DNA from 3 places in the Janthinobacterium aestuarii genome. Region 1 is predicted to be linked to each of the others. Evidence: predicted binding sites of a transcription regulator. Region 1 holds the regulator's gene; each other region holds the start of a gene.
What was found. The regulator sigma-54, encoded in region 1, starts transcription at its own class of promoters, with help from an activator protein. The targets are predictions, from matches to a motif close to TGGCANGNAANCTGCTTT.
Positions count from the first base shown of each region.

Region 2: a site for sigma-54 is predicted at 1,900-1,917, ahead of prpB (methylisocitrate lyase). Genes of this name have one in related genera too.
Region 3: a site for sigma-54 is predicted at 1,402-1,419, ahead of pedF (cytochrome c-550 PedF). Genes of this name have one in related genera too.

Region 1 covers NZ_CP142523.1:865,788-869,697, forward strand. Annotated here, with positions in the region: gene lptC (LPS export ABC transporter periplasmic protein LptC) at 1-527, shown strand, start outside; gene lptA (lipopolysaccharide transport periplasmic protein LptA) at 553-1,134, shown strand; gene lptB (LPS export ABC transporter ATP-binding protein) at 1,134-1,889, shown strand; gene OPV09_RS03890 (RNA polymerase factor sigma-54) at 1,894-3,372, shown strand; gene hpf (ribosome hibernation-promoting factor, HPF/YfiA family) at 3,442-3,804, shown strand.
Region 2 covers NZ_CP142523.1:4,259,343-4,263,252, forward strand. Annotated here, with positions in the region: gene prpC (bifunctional 2-methylcitrate synthase/citrate synthase) at 1-880, opposite strand, end outside; gene prpB (methylisocitrate lyase) at 950-1,837, opposite strand; gene OPV09_RS19080 (hypothetical protein) at 2,206-2,454, opposite strand; gene OPV09_RS19085 (hypothetical protein) at 2,578-2,814, opposite strand; gene OPV09_RS19090 (MBL fold metallo-hydrolase) at 2,991-3,848, shown strand.
Region 3 covers NZ_CP142523.1:1,353,384-1,357,293, reverse strand. Annotated here, with positions in the region: gene OPV09_RS06210 (transporter substrate-binding domain-containing protein) at 22-855, opposite strand; gene pedF (cytochrome c-550 PedF) at 881-1,366, opposite strand; rRNA gene rrf (5S ribosomal RNA) at 1,577-1,689, opposite strand; rRNA gene OPV09_RS06195 (23S ribosomal RNA) at 1,828-3,910, opposite strand, start outside.

The DNA.
Region 1 (3,910 bases):
TGCTCGAAGTGATGAACAAGAATAGCCAGGACATCAAGGCCAGCAAGCATCTGGATGAGCCCGATTATTTCATCACCAATTTCAGCCTGGTGCGCATGGATTTGACGGGTAAGCCCAGCTATATCGTGTCGGGCACCAAGCTCACGCATTATCCGGCTGACGATTCGTCCGATATCGACCAGCCCTTCGTGCGCAAGCTCACGCCCGGCATGCCGCCGTTGAACATGAATGCGGAACTGGCGCATATCGACCAGGACAATACCCGGCTGCAACTGCACCGCAAGGTCGTGATCGACCGCGCGGCCAGTCCGAAGGCGCAGAACCTGACGGTCAGGACGGAAGCGCTGACGGTGTTTCCGGACGAGGAAAGAATGGAAACGGACGTGCCTGTCGATATCCTGACGGGGACTTCGCGCCTCAATGGCATCGGCATGAAAGCCAATAACGCCACCGGCGTGGTGGAAGTGCAGAATGCGCTGCGCATGGTCCTCCCGCCGAAACCGCGCCCGGCCGCGGCGGCAAAATGACAGAATGAAACAAGGAAACCATACTATGAAGAACATCTTGCTGTTGACCGTATTTTCGCTGGCCATCATGGGCGTGGCGCATGCCGAGAAAGCCGATTCCGAGAAGGAAGCCGTCATCACGGCACGTAGCGGCCACGTCGATGACGTCAAGCAGGTGCGTACCCTGACGGGCGACGTCGTGCTGGTCAAGGGCACCCTGACCATGAAGGCGGGCCGGGCATTGATCACGGAAGACCCGCAAGGCTACCAGTTCATCACCTTCTGGGCCGATCCCGGCAAGCTGGCCACGTTCCGCCAGAAACGCGATGGCGCGGGCGACCTGTGGGTCGAAGGCGAAGCGGAGCGCGTGGAATACGACAACAAGACGGAAGTGGTGAAACTGTTTTCCAAGGCCAAGCTGACGCGCCTGGAAGGCACGAAAGTGACGGACGTGGCCAATGGCGCCTTCATCTCGTATGACAGCCGCAAGGAAGTATTCAAGATGGAAAATTCCGACAGCGGCACCAGCACTTCCGATGGCGGCAGCGTGCGCATGGTGATCCAGCCGAAGACTAAGGCGCCTGAAGCGGAGAAAGCGCCGGCAACGCCTGCGCCAGGAAAGAAATAATGGACAATACTCGTTGCGGCAGCACCCTGATCGTTCGCGGTCTGCAAAAAACCTATGGCAAGCGGCAAGTCGTGCATGATGTCTCGCTGCAAGTCGAATGCGGCGAAGTGGTGGGTTTGCTGGGCCCGAACGGCGCCGGCAAGACCACCTCGTTCTACATGATCGTCGGCCTGGTGCCGTCGGACGGCGGCAGCATCGATATCAGCGGCGTGGACATTTCCAGCCTGCCGATCCACCGCCGCGCGCAGATGGGCTTGTCCTATCTGCCGCAGGAAGCGTCCGTCTTCCGCAAGCTGACGGTGGAAGACAATATCCGCGCCGTGCTGGAAATCCAGACCGTCGAAGGCCGTCCTTTGAAGAAGGCCGAGATCGAGGAGCGCCTGGATAAGCTGCTGGCCGATTTGCAGATTGAAAAGCTGCGCGAGAACCAGGCCTTGTCCCTGTCGGGCGGCGAGCGCCGCCGCGTGGAAATCGCCCGCGCGCTGGCCACCGATCCCCGTTTCGTGCTGCTCGACGAGCCGTTCGCCGGCGTCGATCCGATCGCCGTGATCGAGATCCAGCGCATCGTGCGCTTCTTGAAGGAGCGCAATATCGGCGTGCTGATCACCGATCATAATGTGCGCGAGACGCTGGGTATTTGCGACCGTGCCTACATCATCAACCAGGGCTCGGTACTGGCGTCGGGACGCCCCGACGACATCATCGCGAACGAGTCGGTACGCCGGGTCTATCTGGGCGAACACTTCCGCATGTAAGCCAATGAAACAATCATTGCAGCTGCGCACTTCGCAGCACCTGGCACTGACGCCGCAGTTGCAGCAATCGATACGCCTGTTGCAATTGTCTACGCTGGAATTGCACCAGGAACTCGAGCAACTGCTGACGGACAATCCCCTGCTCGAGCGCCTCGACGATCCGCTCGACCGTTCGCTGCGCCTGCTGTCCGACGGGGCCTTGAGCTCCACGGCCGCGCCGGCCGAAGCGCCGCCCCAGCCGCCAGGCCAGGAGGCACCCGCGGCGCCGGCCGAAGCGGAAACCTTTGACGGCGAGGCGGGCGAAGGCCCGGCCGCGGCGGATGGCGGCGACAGCGACTGGAGCGAGGCGAGCCGGGGCAAGGCGCCCGACGACGAAGATTCCCGCCCGCAACTCGAGGCCCATCACTGCACCCTGCGCGAACACCTGATGGAGCAGATGCGCGTGACGGTGCTTGAGTTGCGCGACCGTGCGCTGGTCGAGCTGATCATCGACGCGCTCGACGACAATGGCTACCTGGAAGAGTCGCTCGACGACATCCTGGCGCGCCTGCCGGAAGAGCTGGAAATCGACGCCGACGAGATGCGCACGGCCTTGTCGCTGCTGCAAAGTTTCGATCCACCCGGCGTGGGCGCGCGCAATGCATCCGAATGCCTGGCGCTGCAGATCAAGCGCTTGCCGCACATCGCCATGGTGACGCGGCGCATGGCGCTCGTCATCGTGGAAAAGCACCTGGCCTGGTTTGCCCAGCGCGATTTCAACAAGCTGAAAAAAGCCCTCGATTGCGACGATGAAGACTTGCGCGAAGCACAGACGGTGATTCGCCAGTGCAATCCGCATCCGGGCGCCGTATTCGCCTCGGACGTGTCCGATTACGTGGTGCCCGACGTCGTCGTCAAGCGCGCGCGCAATGGCTGGCAAGTGACCCTGAACAACGACGTCATGCCGCGCCTGCGCGTCAACGCCATGTACGCCAACCTGCTCAAGCAGGGCAAGGGCGAGGGCGCCATGGGCGCACAGTTGCAGGAAGCCAAGTGGCTGATCAAGAATATGCGCCAGCGTTTCGACACGATCCTGCGCGTGGCACAGGCAATAGTAGAAAGACAAAAGAACTTTTTCTCGCACGGGGCCGTTGCCATGCGCCCCCTTGTGCTCCGTGAAATAGCTGATACACTGGGTTTACACGAGAGTACTATCTCGCGGGTAACAACTCAAAAGTACATGCTGACCCCGCACGGCATGTTCGAGTTGAAATATTTCTTTGGTAGCCACGTCGCCACCGAAGCGGGGGGCGAAGCGTCATCGACGGCGATACGGGCATTGATCGTGCAACTGACAGGAGCAGAAGACCCTAAAAATCCTTTATCCGACAGTAAGATTGCGGACATGCTGGGGGAACAAGGCATGGTGATTGCGCGACGTACTGTTGCCAAATACCGGGAAGCGTTGAAAATTCCGCCAGTGAGCCTGCGTAAGTGTTTGTAAGTTTTTTTCGGTTCCTCTGCGGGCCGGATAGGATGGACCGCACGAACCCGATCATCTTTAGGAGTGTGTATGAATCTCACCATCAGCGGACATCATCTCGAAGTGACACCAGCCATCCGTGAATACGTACAAACGAAGCTGGAACGCGTGAAACGTCATTTCGATCAAGTTATCGATATCGCCGTGATTCTGACCGTGGATAACCTCAAAGAGAAAGAAAAACGTCAAAAGGCCGAAGTCAACCTGCGTTTAAGTGGCAAAACCGTCTACGTGGAAAGCCTGGCACAAGACCTGTATGCCGCGATCGATGCCCTGATCGACAAGCTCGATAGGCAAGTGATGAAATACAAAACCAAAGTGCAAGGGCACGGTAAAGAGGCGATCAAGCATCTGCCAGACAACTCCGAGGAAGACGCCGTCGTCGCCGTTTAAGGCCACCCGCTTCCAGCAGTTGTGATCAACTAAGGGCGCACATTGCGCCCTTTTTTGCGCCTGGACCTTTTGAACGCAATGTTCCCCGCGCAGGCGCTAGAATGTT
Region 2 (3,910 bases), 2.9 Mb from region 1:
CGGCTTCCTGCGACAGCGAACGGGCCACTTCCTTGATGACCACGTTCCGCGGGTCGGAGATCGTGTAGACGGGGTGGCCGAAGCCGATCACCACTTCCTTGTTGGCGACGCGCTCGCGGATATCCGCTTCCGCTTCGTCGGCGTTGTCGTAGCGTTTCTGGATCTCCAGCGCCACTTCATTCGCGCCGCCGTGTTTCGGGCCGCGCAGCGCGCCGATGGCGCCCGTGATGGCCGAATGGATGTCCGAACCCGTGCCGGCGATCACGCGGCTGGTGAAGGTCGACGCGTTGAATTCGTGTTCCGCGTACAGGATCAGCGAGGTATGCATGGCTTTTTCCCACGACGCTGACGGTTTTTCGCCATGCAGCAGGTGCAGGAAGTGGCCGCCGATCGAATCGTCGTCCGTTTCCACTTCGATGCGCTTGCCGTTATGGCTGTAGTGGTACCAGTACAGCAGCATGGAGCCGAACGACGCCATCAGGCGGTCGGCGATGTCGCGCGCGCCCGGTGCGTTATGGTCGTCTTTTTCCGGCAAGGTGCAGCCCAGCACGGACACGCCCGTGCGCATCACGTCCATCGGGTGGGCGGCGGCCGGCAGCGCTTCGAGCGCCAGTTTCACGGCCGACGGCAAGCCGCGCAAGGATTTCAGTTTGGCCTTGTAGCCTTTCAGTTCCGCAGACGTCGGCAGCTTGCCGTGCACCAGCAGGTAGGCGATTTCCTCGAACTCGCAGCTGTCGGCCACGTCCAGGATGTCATAGCCCCGATAGTGCAAATCGTTGCCGGTCTTGCCGACCGAGCACAGCGCCGTATTGCCGGCGGTAACGCCGGACAGGGCGACGGATTTTTTAGGCTTGAAAGTGGCGGCTTGCGGTGCGTTCATTGATTTCTCCAAAAATTGACTAGTCTCGGTTGCGTCACTGCGGGGCCGACATGCGGCCCCTGCTTCTGTTTATTTCTTTTGCGCGGCGAACAGCGCATCGAGTTTTTGCTCGAAGTCGTGGTAATTGATCGATTCATACAGCTCCATGCGCGTCTGCATGGTGTCGAGCACATTCTTTTGCGTGCCGTCGCGGCGCAGCGCCTGGTAGACGTTTTCCGCCGCCTTGTTCATGGCGCGGAAGGCGGACAGCGGGTACAGCGCCAGGCCCACGTGGGCGCTGCGCAACTCGTCCAGGGTGAACAGCGGCGTGGAACCGAATTCCGTGATGTTGGCCAGGATCGGCACGTTGACCGCCTTGGCGAACGTGGCGTACATGTCCAGGTCCGTGATCGCTTCCGGGAAGATCATGTCGGCGCCCGCTTCGACGCAGGCGACGGCGCGCTCGAGCGCCGCTTCCAGGCCATCGACGGCCAGCGCATCGGTGCGCGCCATGATGACGAAGTTCGGGTCCGTGCGCGCATCGACGGCCGCCTTGATGCGGTCGACCATTTCTTCCTTGCTCACGATTTCCTTGCCCGGACGGTGGCCGCAACGCTTGGCGCCCACCTGGTCTTCGATGTGCAGGGCGGCCGCGCCGAACTTGATCATCGATTTCACGGTGCGCGCCACGTTGAAGGCGGACGAACCGAAACCCGTGTCGGCGTCGACCAGCAGCGGCAGGTCGCACACGTCGGTGATGCGGCGGATGTCGGTCAGCACGTCGTCCAGGCTGGAAATGCCCAGGTCGGGCAAGCCCAGCGAGCCGGCCGCGACGCCGCCGCCGGACAGGTAGATGGCCTTGTAACCGGCGCGCTTGGCCAGCAAGGCGTGGTTGGCGTTGATGGCGCCGACTACTTGCAACGGGGATTCTTCCTGGACGGCCTTGCGGAATGCGGCACCTGCGGAGTATTGAGTCATGTGTTCACCTTATGGGTTTCGGATGGTCCCGAATGTTTCACGGAGTGGCTATGAGCATCAGTATTGCAAATGCCGTGCCAGGCCGCTTCTGTCTAGGCGGAAAACGCCGAATGCAGAGTGAAAAGGCAGGCAAACGGCCATGAGGCCACGAACGGTGTGCTGTGACGCAGCGGAACAGCGATGTCACGTTTGGCGTCAAAAATGTTTCAATATTGTTTCATGAAACTTATTTTGAAACATTTATTGAAACGCGAAACAGACGGGTAGACAAGGCGATGAAAGCCCAGGCTGGCAAGACGCGCAATAAAAACAGCCGGCGGGCGCCGGCTGATTTATACAACTGATACCACTGATACTATCAGGGCAAACTAGGCCAGCCGCACCAGTGGATTGGCGATGATGTTGTCGATCTGGCGCACGGCTTCTTCGCAGGCGGCGGCAATGGCGCCCTCCTCGTCGTCGCGCACGAACTGCATGGTCGAGCCTTCGAACACTTCCAGGCCTTCCGCCGTGGCGCGTTCGATGTCGCAACTGGCCGACCATTTGCCGTCGGTGGTGGGCACGGCCAGGGGAACGATTTCCCAGCCTTTATAGTGAATTTTAGAACTGCTATTCATGGGGTGCCTCCTTGGTGACTGACTCAATACTGGAAATCGTAGCATGAAGCGCGACTGGCAGCGACGTGTTTCACGCGCCGGCCATAGCCAGGCGCACTTTCGGGCTAAACGATTTACGCTGGCTCAAGGGCGCAGCAGATTATCCACTTCCGTCCTGGCCACTTCCAGGCCCGCCGTGCAAGCCGTTTCAGGGGCCGCGTAGCCGCCCAGGGTGCGGCTGCGCGTGATCGCCTGCGCCTCGGGTTCACCTTCGCGCTGCAGGCGGTAGGTAAAATCCCATAAGTCGTCGTTATCCTTTTGCGGGGTCACCGAAATCGTAAAACCGCGGTATTGTTCGCTGCGTGCAGTGATATCGTTCATGAAATCCTCCTTGGAAGAATGAGGTTAGCACGCGGCAAGACACAGGGTGCGCACGGTAGTCGCGCGCGGAGCCCTCCCCCTTATCTGTTTTTCGCATGTTAAATGTTAATTTTCAACATTTTTTGAACGAACTCTGGCGATATAATGTTATTCCCTGCCCGCCCCCTGCCGCCGTGATGACTCCACAAATCCAAGCTTTTTTCGACCCCGCCACCGCCACCGTCACCTATGTTGTCTACGAGGCAGATGGGCGGGACTGCGCCATCATCGACTCCGTGCTCGACTACGACCCGAAGGCGGGCCGCACCTCGACCGCCTCGGCCGACAAGGTGATCGCCTTCGTGCGCGAACACGGCTTGCAATGCCGCTGGCTGCTGGAAACCCACGCGCACGCCGACCATCTTTCCGCCGCGCCCTATTTGCAGCAGCAGCTGGGCGGCGACGTGGCCATCGGCGCCGCCATCCAGACGGTGCAGCAGGCGTTCGCGGCCGTCTACCACCAGGATGGCGCCAGGGCCGACGGCTCGCAGTTCGACCAGCTGTTCGCGCCCGACCAGGTCTTTCATATCGGCCAGCTGGAAGTGCGCGCCCTGCACGTGCCCGGCCACACGCCGGCCGACCTGGCCTACCAGATCGGCGACGCCGTGTTTGTCGGCGACACCTTGTTCATGCCGGACGTGGGCTCGGCCCGCTGCGATTTTCCCGGCGGCTCCGCTTCCCTGCTGTACCGCTCCGCGCAGCGATTGCTGGCGCTGCCGCCGCAAACGCGCCTGTTCATGTGCCACGACTACCCGCCCAACGGCCGCGAAGCGCGCTGGGAAGTGACGGTGGCGGAACAGCGCGCCAGGAATATCCACCTGCGCGACGGCATCACGGAAGAACAATTCGTGGCCATGCGCACCAGCCGCGACGCCACCCTCGACATGCCGACCTTGATCCTGCCCGCCATCCAGGTCAACATCAACGCTGGCAAGCTGCCCGAACCGGAAGACAACGGCGTGCGCTACCTGAAGATACCGCTCAATGCGATCTAGCCTGGTGATGTAGTTCCCTCACATGGCGTCAGACGCAACAACACAATGCACATGCTGCGTCT
Region 3 (3,910 bases), 490 kb from region 1:
TTTAAACCAGAGCAAGCTACTTCAGGGCCGCGCCTCCTTCACGCCATACTTCTCAAAGATCGTTTTCAGTTCGCCGCTGGCCGCCATCTCGTTCATGGCTGCCTGCAGCAACTTGGCCACGTCGAGCTGTTGCTTGCTGACGGCCAGGCCCACGGCCCAGCCGGCACGCGGCAAGCGGGCGAACGCCACTTCGCTCAAGGGGAAAGCGGGGTCGCTTTTCAGCACCGATTCGATTTCCGAACGGTTGGCCAGCACGGCGTCGAGCTTGCCCGCCTGCAATTGCTGCAAGGCTTCGGCGGCCGTATCGAAGATGCGCACGTCGTCGCGGTACTTGCCATTGTCTTCGCCCAGCATCAGCATGGCCGCGATCGACACCTTTTCCACGCCGATGCGCTTGCCTGCCAGCGAAGCGACGCCATCAAACTGAGGCACCGCTTGCGCGCTGCGCACCAGGCGCACGGTTTCCACGTAATACGGCGCGAAGATCTCGACCTTGTCGTTGTCAGCCATCAACTTCTTGTCGACCGGCACATGCAGCATCACGTCGGCGGGGCCATAACCGAGATAATGCCCCTTCCACACCATATTGCGCAAATCGTCGTTCAGATTTTCGCCGGCGGGAAATGGCAGCAAACTCAGTTTCAGCCCCAACTTTTTCGCCAGCGCTTCGGCGATGTCGATATCGATCCCTACACCCTTGTCGGAAAACGGCGCGAACTCGTTATATACAGCCACTTTCAGGCTGCCCGACTGCTGCACTTTCTGCCAGTCGGCATGCGCCGGCGCGGCTGCGCACAGCGCCAGGCAAGCGAGCGAGATCATCGCGCGCATGCCCCGGAGTTGAAATGAACGCATGGGACTCCTTCGTGATCGGTTCGACTTAATTGGATTCGCGGCGGGTTTCCAGATAGGTCTTGATGGCCCACATGGCTTCCTGGTTGAACACGCCTTCGAACGGCGGCATGTACACGGCGCCATTGCGCACTTTACCGTGACGGATGGTGGTCAGGTAGTAATTGTCCGTCTCCTTGTAGCAAGCCTGTTTCTTTGTCTCATTCTTGATACCGAAGCAATCGCGGTCCAGCTGGCGCAAGTCCGGCGCGATACCGCCCGAAATGGCTTCGATGCCGTGGCAGCGGGCGCAATTCTGGTTGTAGGCCGAGGTGCCGACCGTCAGAGCCAGCTTGTTGCCGCGATACGGGTTTTGTTCGAGCCACTTGTCGCCCACTTTGGGCAAGCCTGTGGTGTCGACGCCTTGCGGCGTGACGTTGCCATGCGCATAGGCATGCGGCAAGGTCAGCAGGGAAGTGAGGGCGACGGCGCCGGCGGCCGCCATGCCGAGCAGGGTACGAATCGAATAGGTCATGCTGGTCTCCTTGGTTTTTTAGTGAATATCCAAGAAGAGCAAATGCCATGCCATGCCTATATGCCCCGCATCCGGCCGCCCATGTATCAATTTGGAACAGCTGCAACACGTATTTGTGTCACCGCGCGCGTCAGCCGACAGCGCCCAACAAACTATCAGACGTAAAAAAACCCCAACCGGATCACCGGAAGGGGTTTTTTCGAATAACAAGCCTGACGATAACCTACTTTCACACTGGTTGCAGCACTATCATCGGCGCAAAGTTGTTTCACGGTCCTGTTCGGGATGGGAAGGGGTGGGACCAACTTGCTATGGTCATCAGGCATAACTTGTACTGGCGTTTGTCCTCGATGGAGCGACAAAGCCTGAATCTGGAAGAAGCAAAGATTGGGGTAATGACTGGTAGTATCAACACACACGCAACGTTGTACCGTCTTATCCTCTGTACCTGCTAAGGTTATAGGGACAAGCCGTACGGGCAATTAGTACTGGTTAGCTTAATGCATTACTGCACTTCCACACCCAGCCTATCAACGTCCTGGTCTCGAACGACCCTTCAAAGAGCTCAAGGCTCTGGGAAATCTCATCTCAAGGCAAGTTTCCCGCTTAGATGCTTTCAGCGGTTATCTCTTCCGAACTTAGCTACCCGGCAATGCCACTGGCGTGACAACCGGTACACCAGAGGTTCGTCCACTCCGGTCCTCTCGTACTAGGAGCAGCCCCCTTCAAATTTCCAACGCCCACGGCAGATAGGGACCAAACTGTCTCACGACGTTTTAAACCCAGCTCACGTACCACTTTAAATGGCGAACAGCCATACCCTTGGGACCGGCTACAGCCCCAGGATGTGATGAGCCGACATCGAGGTGCCAAACTCCCCCGTCGATATGAACTCTTGGGAGGAATCAGCCTGTTATCCCCAGAGTACCTTTTATCCGTTGAGCGATGGCCCTTCCATACAGAACCACCGGATCACTATGTCCTACTTTCGTACCTGCTCGACTTGTCAGTCTCGCAGTTAAGCACGCTTATGCCATTGCACTATCAACACGATGTCCGACCGTATCTAGCGTACCTTCGAACTCCTCCGTTACACTTTAGGAGGAGACCGCCCCAGTCAAACTGCCTACCATGCACTGTCCCCGATCCGGATAACGGACCAAGGTTAGAACCTCAAACAAACCAGGGTGGTATTTCAAGGTTGGCTCCACGAGAACTAGCGTCCCCGCTTCAAAGCCTCCCACCTATCCTACACAGATTGGTTCAAAGTCCAATGCAAAGCTACAGTAAAGGTTCATGGGGTCTTTCCGTCTAGCCGCGGGTAGATTGCATCATCACAAACATTTCAACTTCGCTGAGTCTCGGGAGGAGACAGTGTGGCCATCGTTACGCCATTCGTGCAGGTCGGAACTTACCCGACAAGGAATTTCGCTACCTTAGGACCGTTATAGTTACGGCCGCCGTTTACTGGGACTTCAATCAAGAGCTTGCACCCCATCATTTAATCTTCCAGCACCGGGCAGGCGTCACACCCTATACGTCCACTTTCGTGTTTGCAGAGTGCTGTGTTTTTATTAAACAGTCGCAGCCACCAGTTTATTGCAACCCTTTCACCCTCATGGAGTAAACCAATCAAGCTACCGGGGCGTACCTTTTCCCGAAGTTACGGTACCAATTTGCCGAGTTCCTTCTCCCGAGTTCTCTCAAGCGCCTTAGAATACTCATCTCGCCCACCTGTGTCGGTTTGCGGTACGGTCTCGTATGACTGAAGCTTAGAGGCTTTTCTTGGAACCACTTCCGATTGCTTCGTGAACAAGTTCACTCGTCCCATCCCCTTGAATTCCGTACCCGGATTTGCCTAAGTACCTTCTATGAGACAGAAACTGACTATTCCAACAGTCAGACAACCTTCCGCGATCCGTCCCCCCATCGCATCATACGACGGTGCAGGAATATTAACCTGCTTCCCATCAGCTACGCATCTCTGCCTCGCCTTAGGGGCCGACTCACCCTGCTCCGATGAACGTTGAACAGGAAACCTTGGGCTTACGGCGTGGAGGCTTTTCACCCCCATTATCGCTACTCATGTCAGCATTCGCACTTCTGATACCTCCAGCATCCTTTACAAGACACCTTCGCAGGCTTACAGAACGCTCTCCTACCATATCTATTGCTAGATATCCGCAGCTTCGGTGACTGGCTTAGCCCCGTTACATCTTCCGCGCAGGACGACTCGATCAGTGAGCTATTACGCTTTCTTTAAATGATGGCTGCTTCTAAGCCAACATCCTGACTGTTTTAGCCTTCCCACTTCGTTTTCCACTTAGCCAATCTTTGGGACCTTAGCTGGCGGTCTGGGTTGTTTCCCTCTTGACGCCGGACGTTAGCACCCGACGTCTGTCTCCCAAGCTCGCACTCATCGGTATTCGGAGTTTGCAATGGTTTGGTAAGTCGCAATGACCCCCTAGCCATAACAGTGCTCTACCCCCGATGGTGATACTTGAGGCACTACCTAAATAGTTTTCGGAGAGAACCAGCTATTTC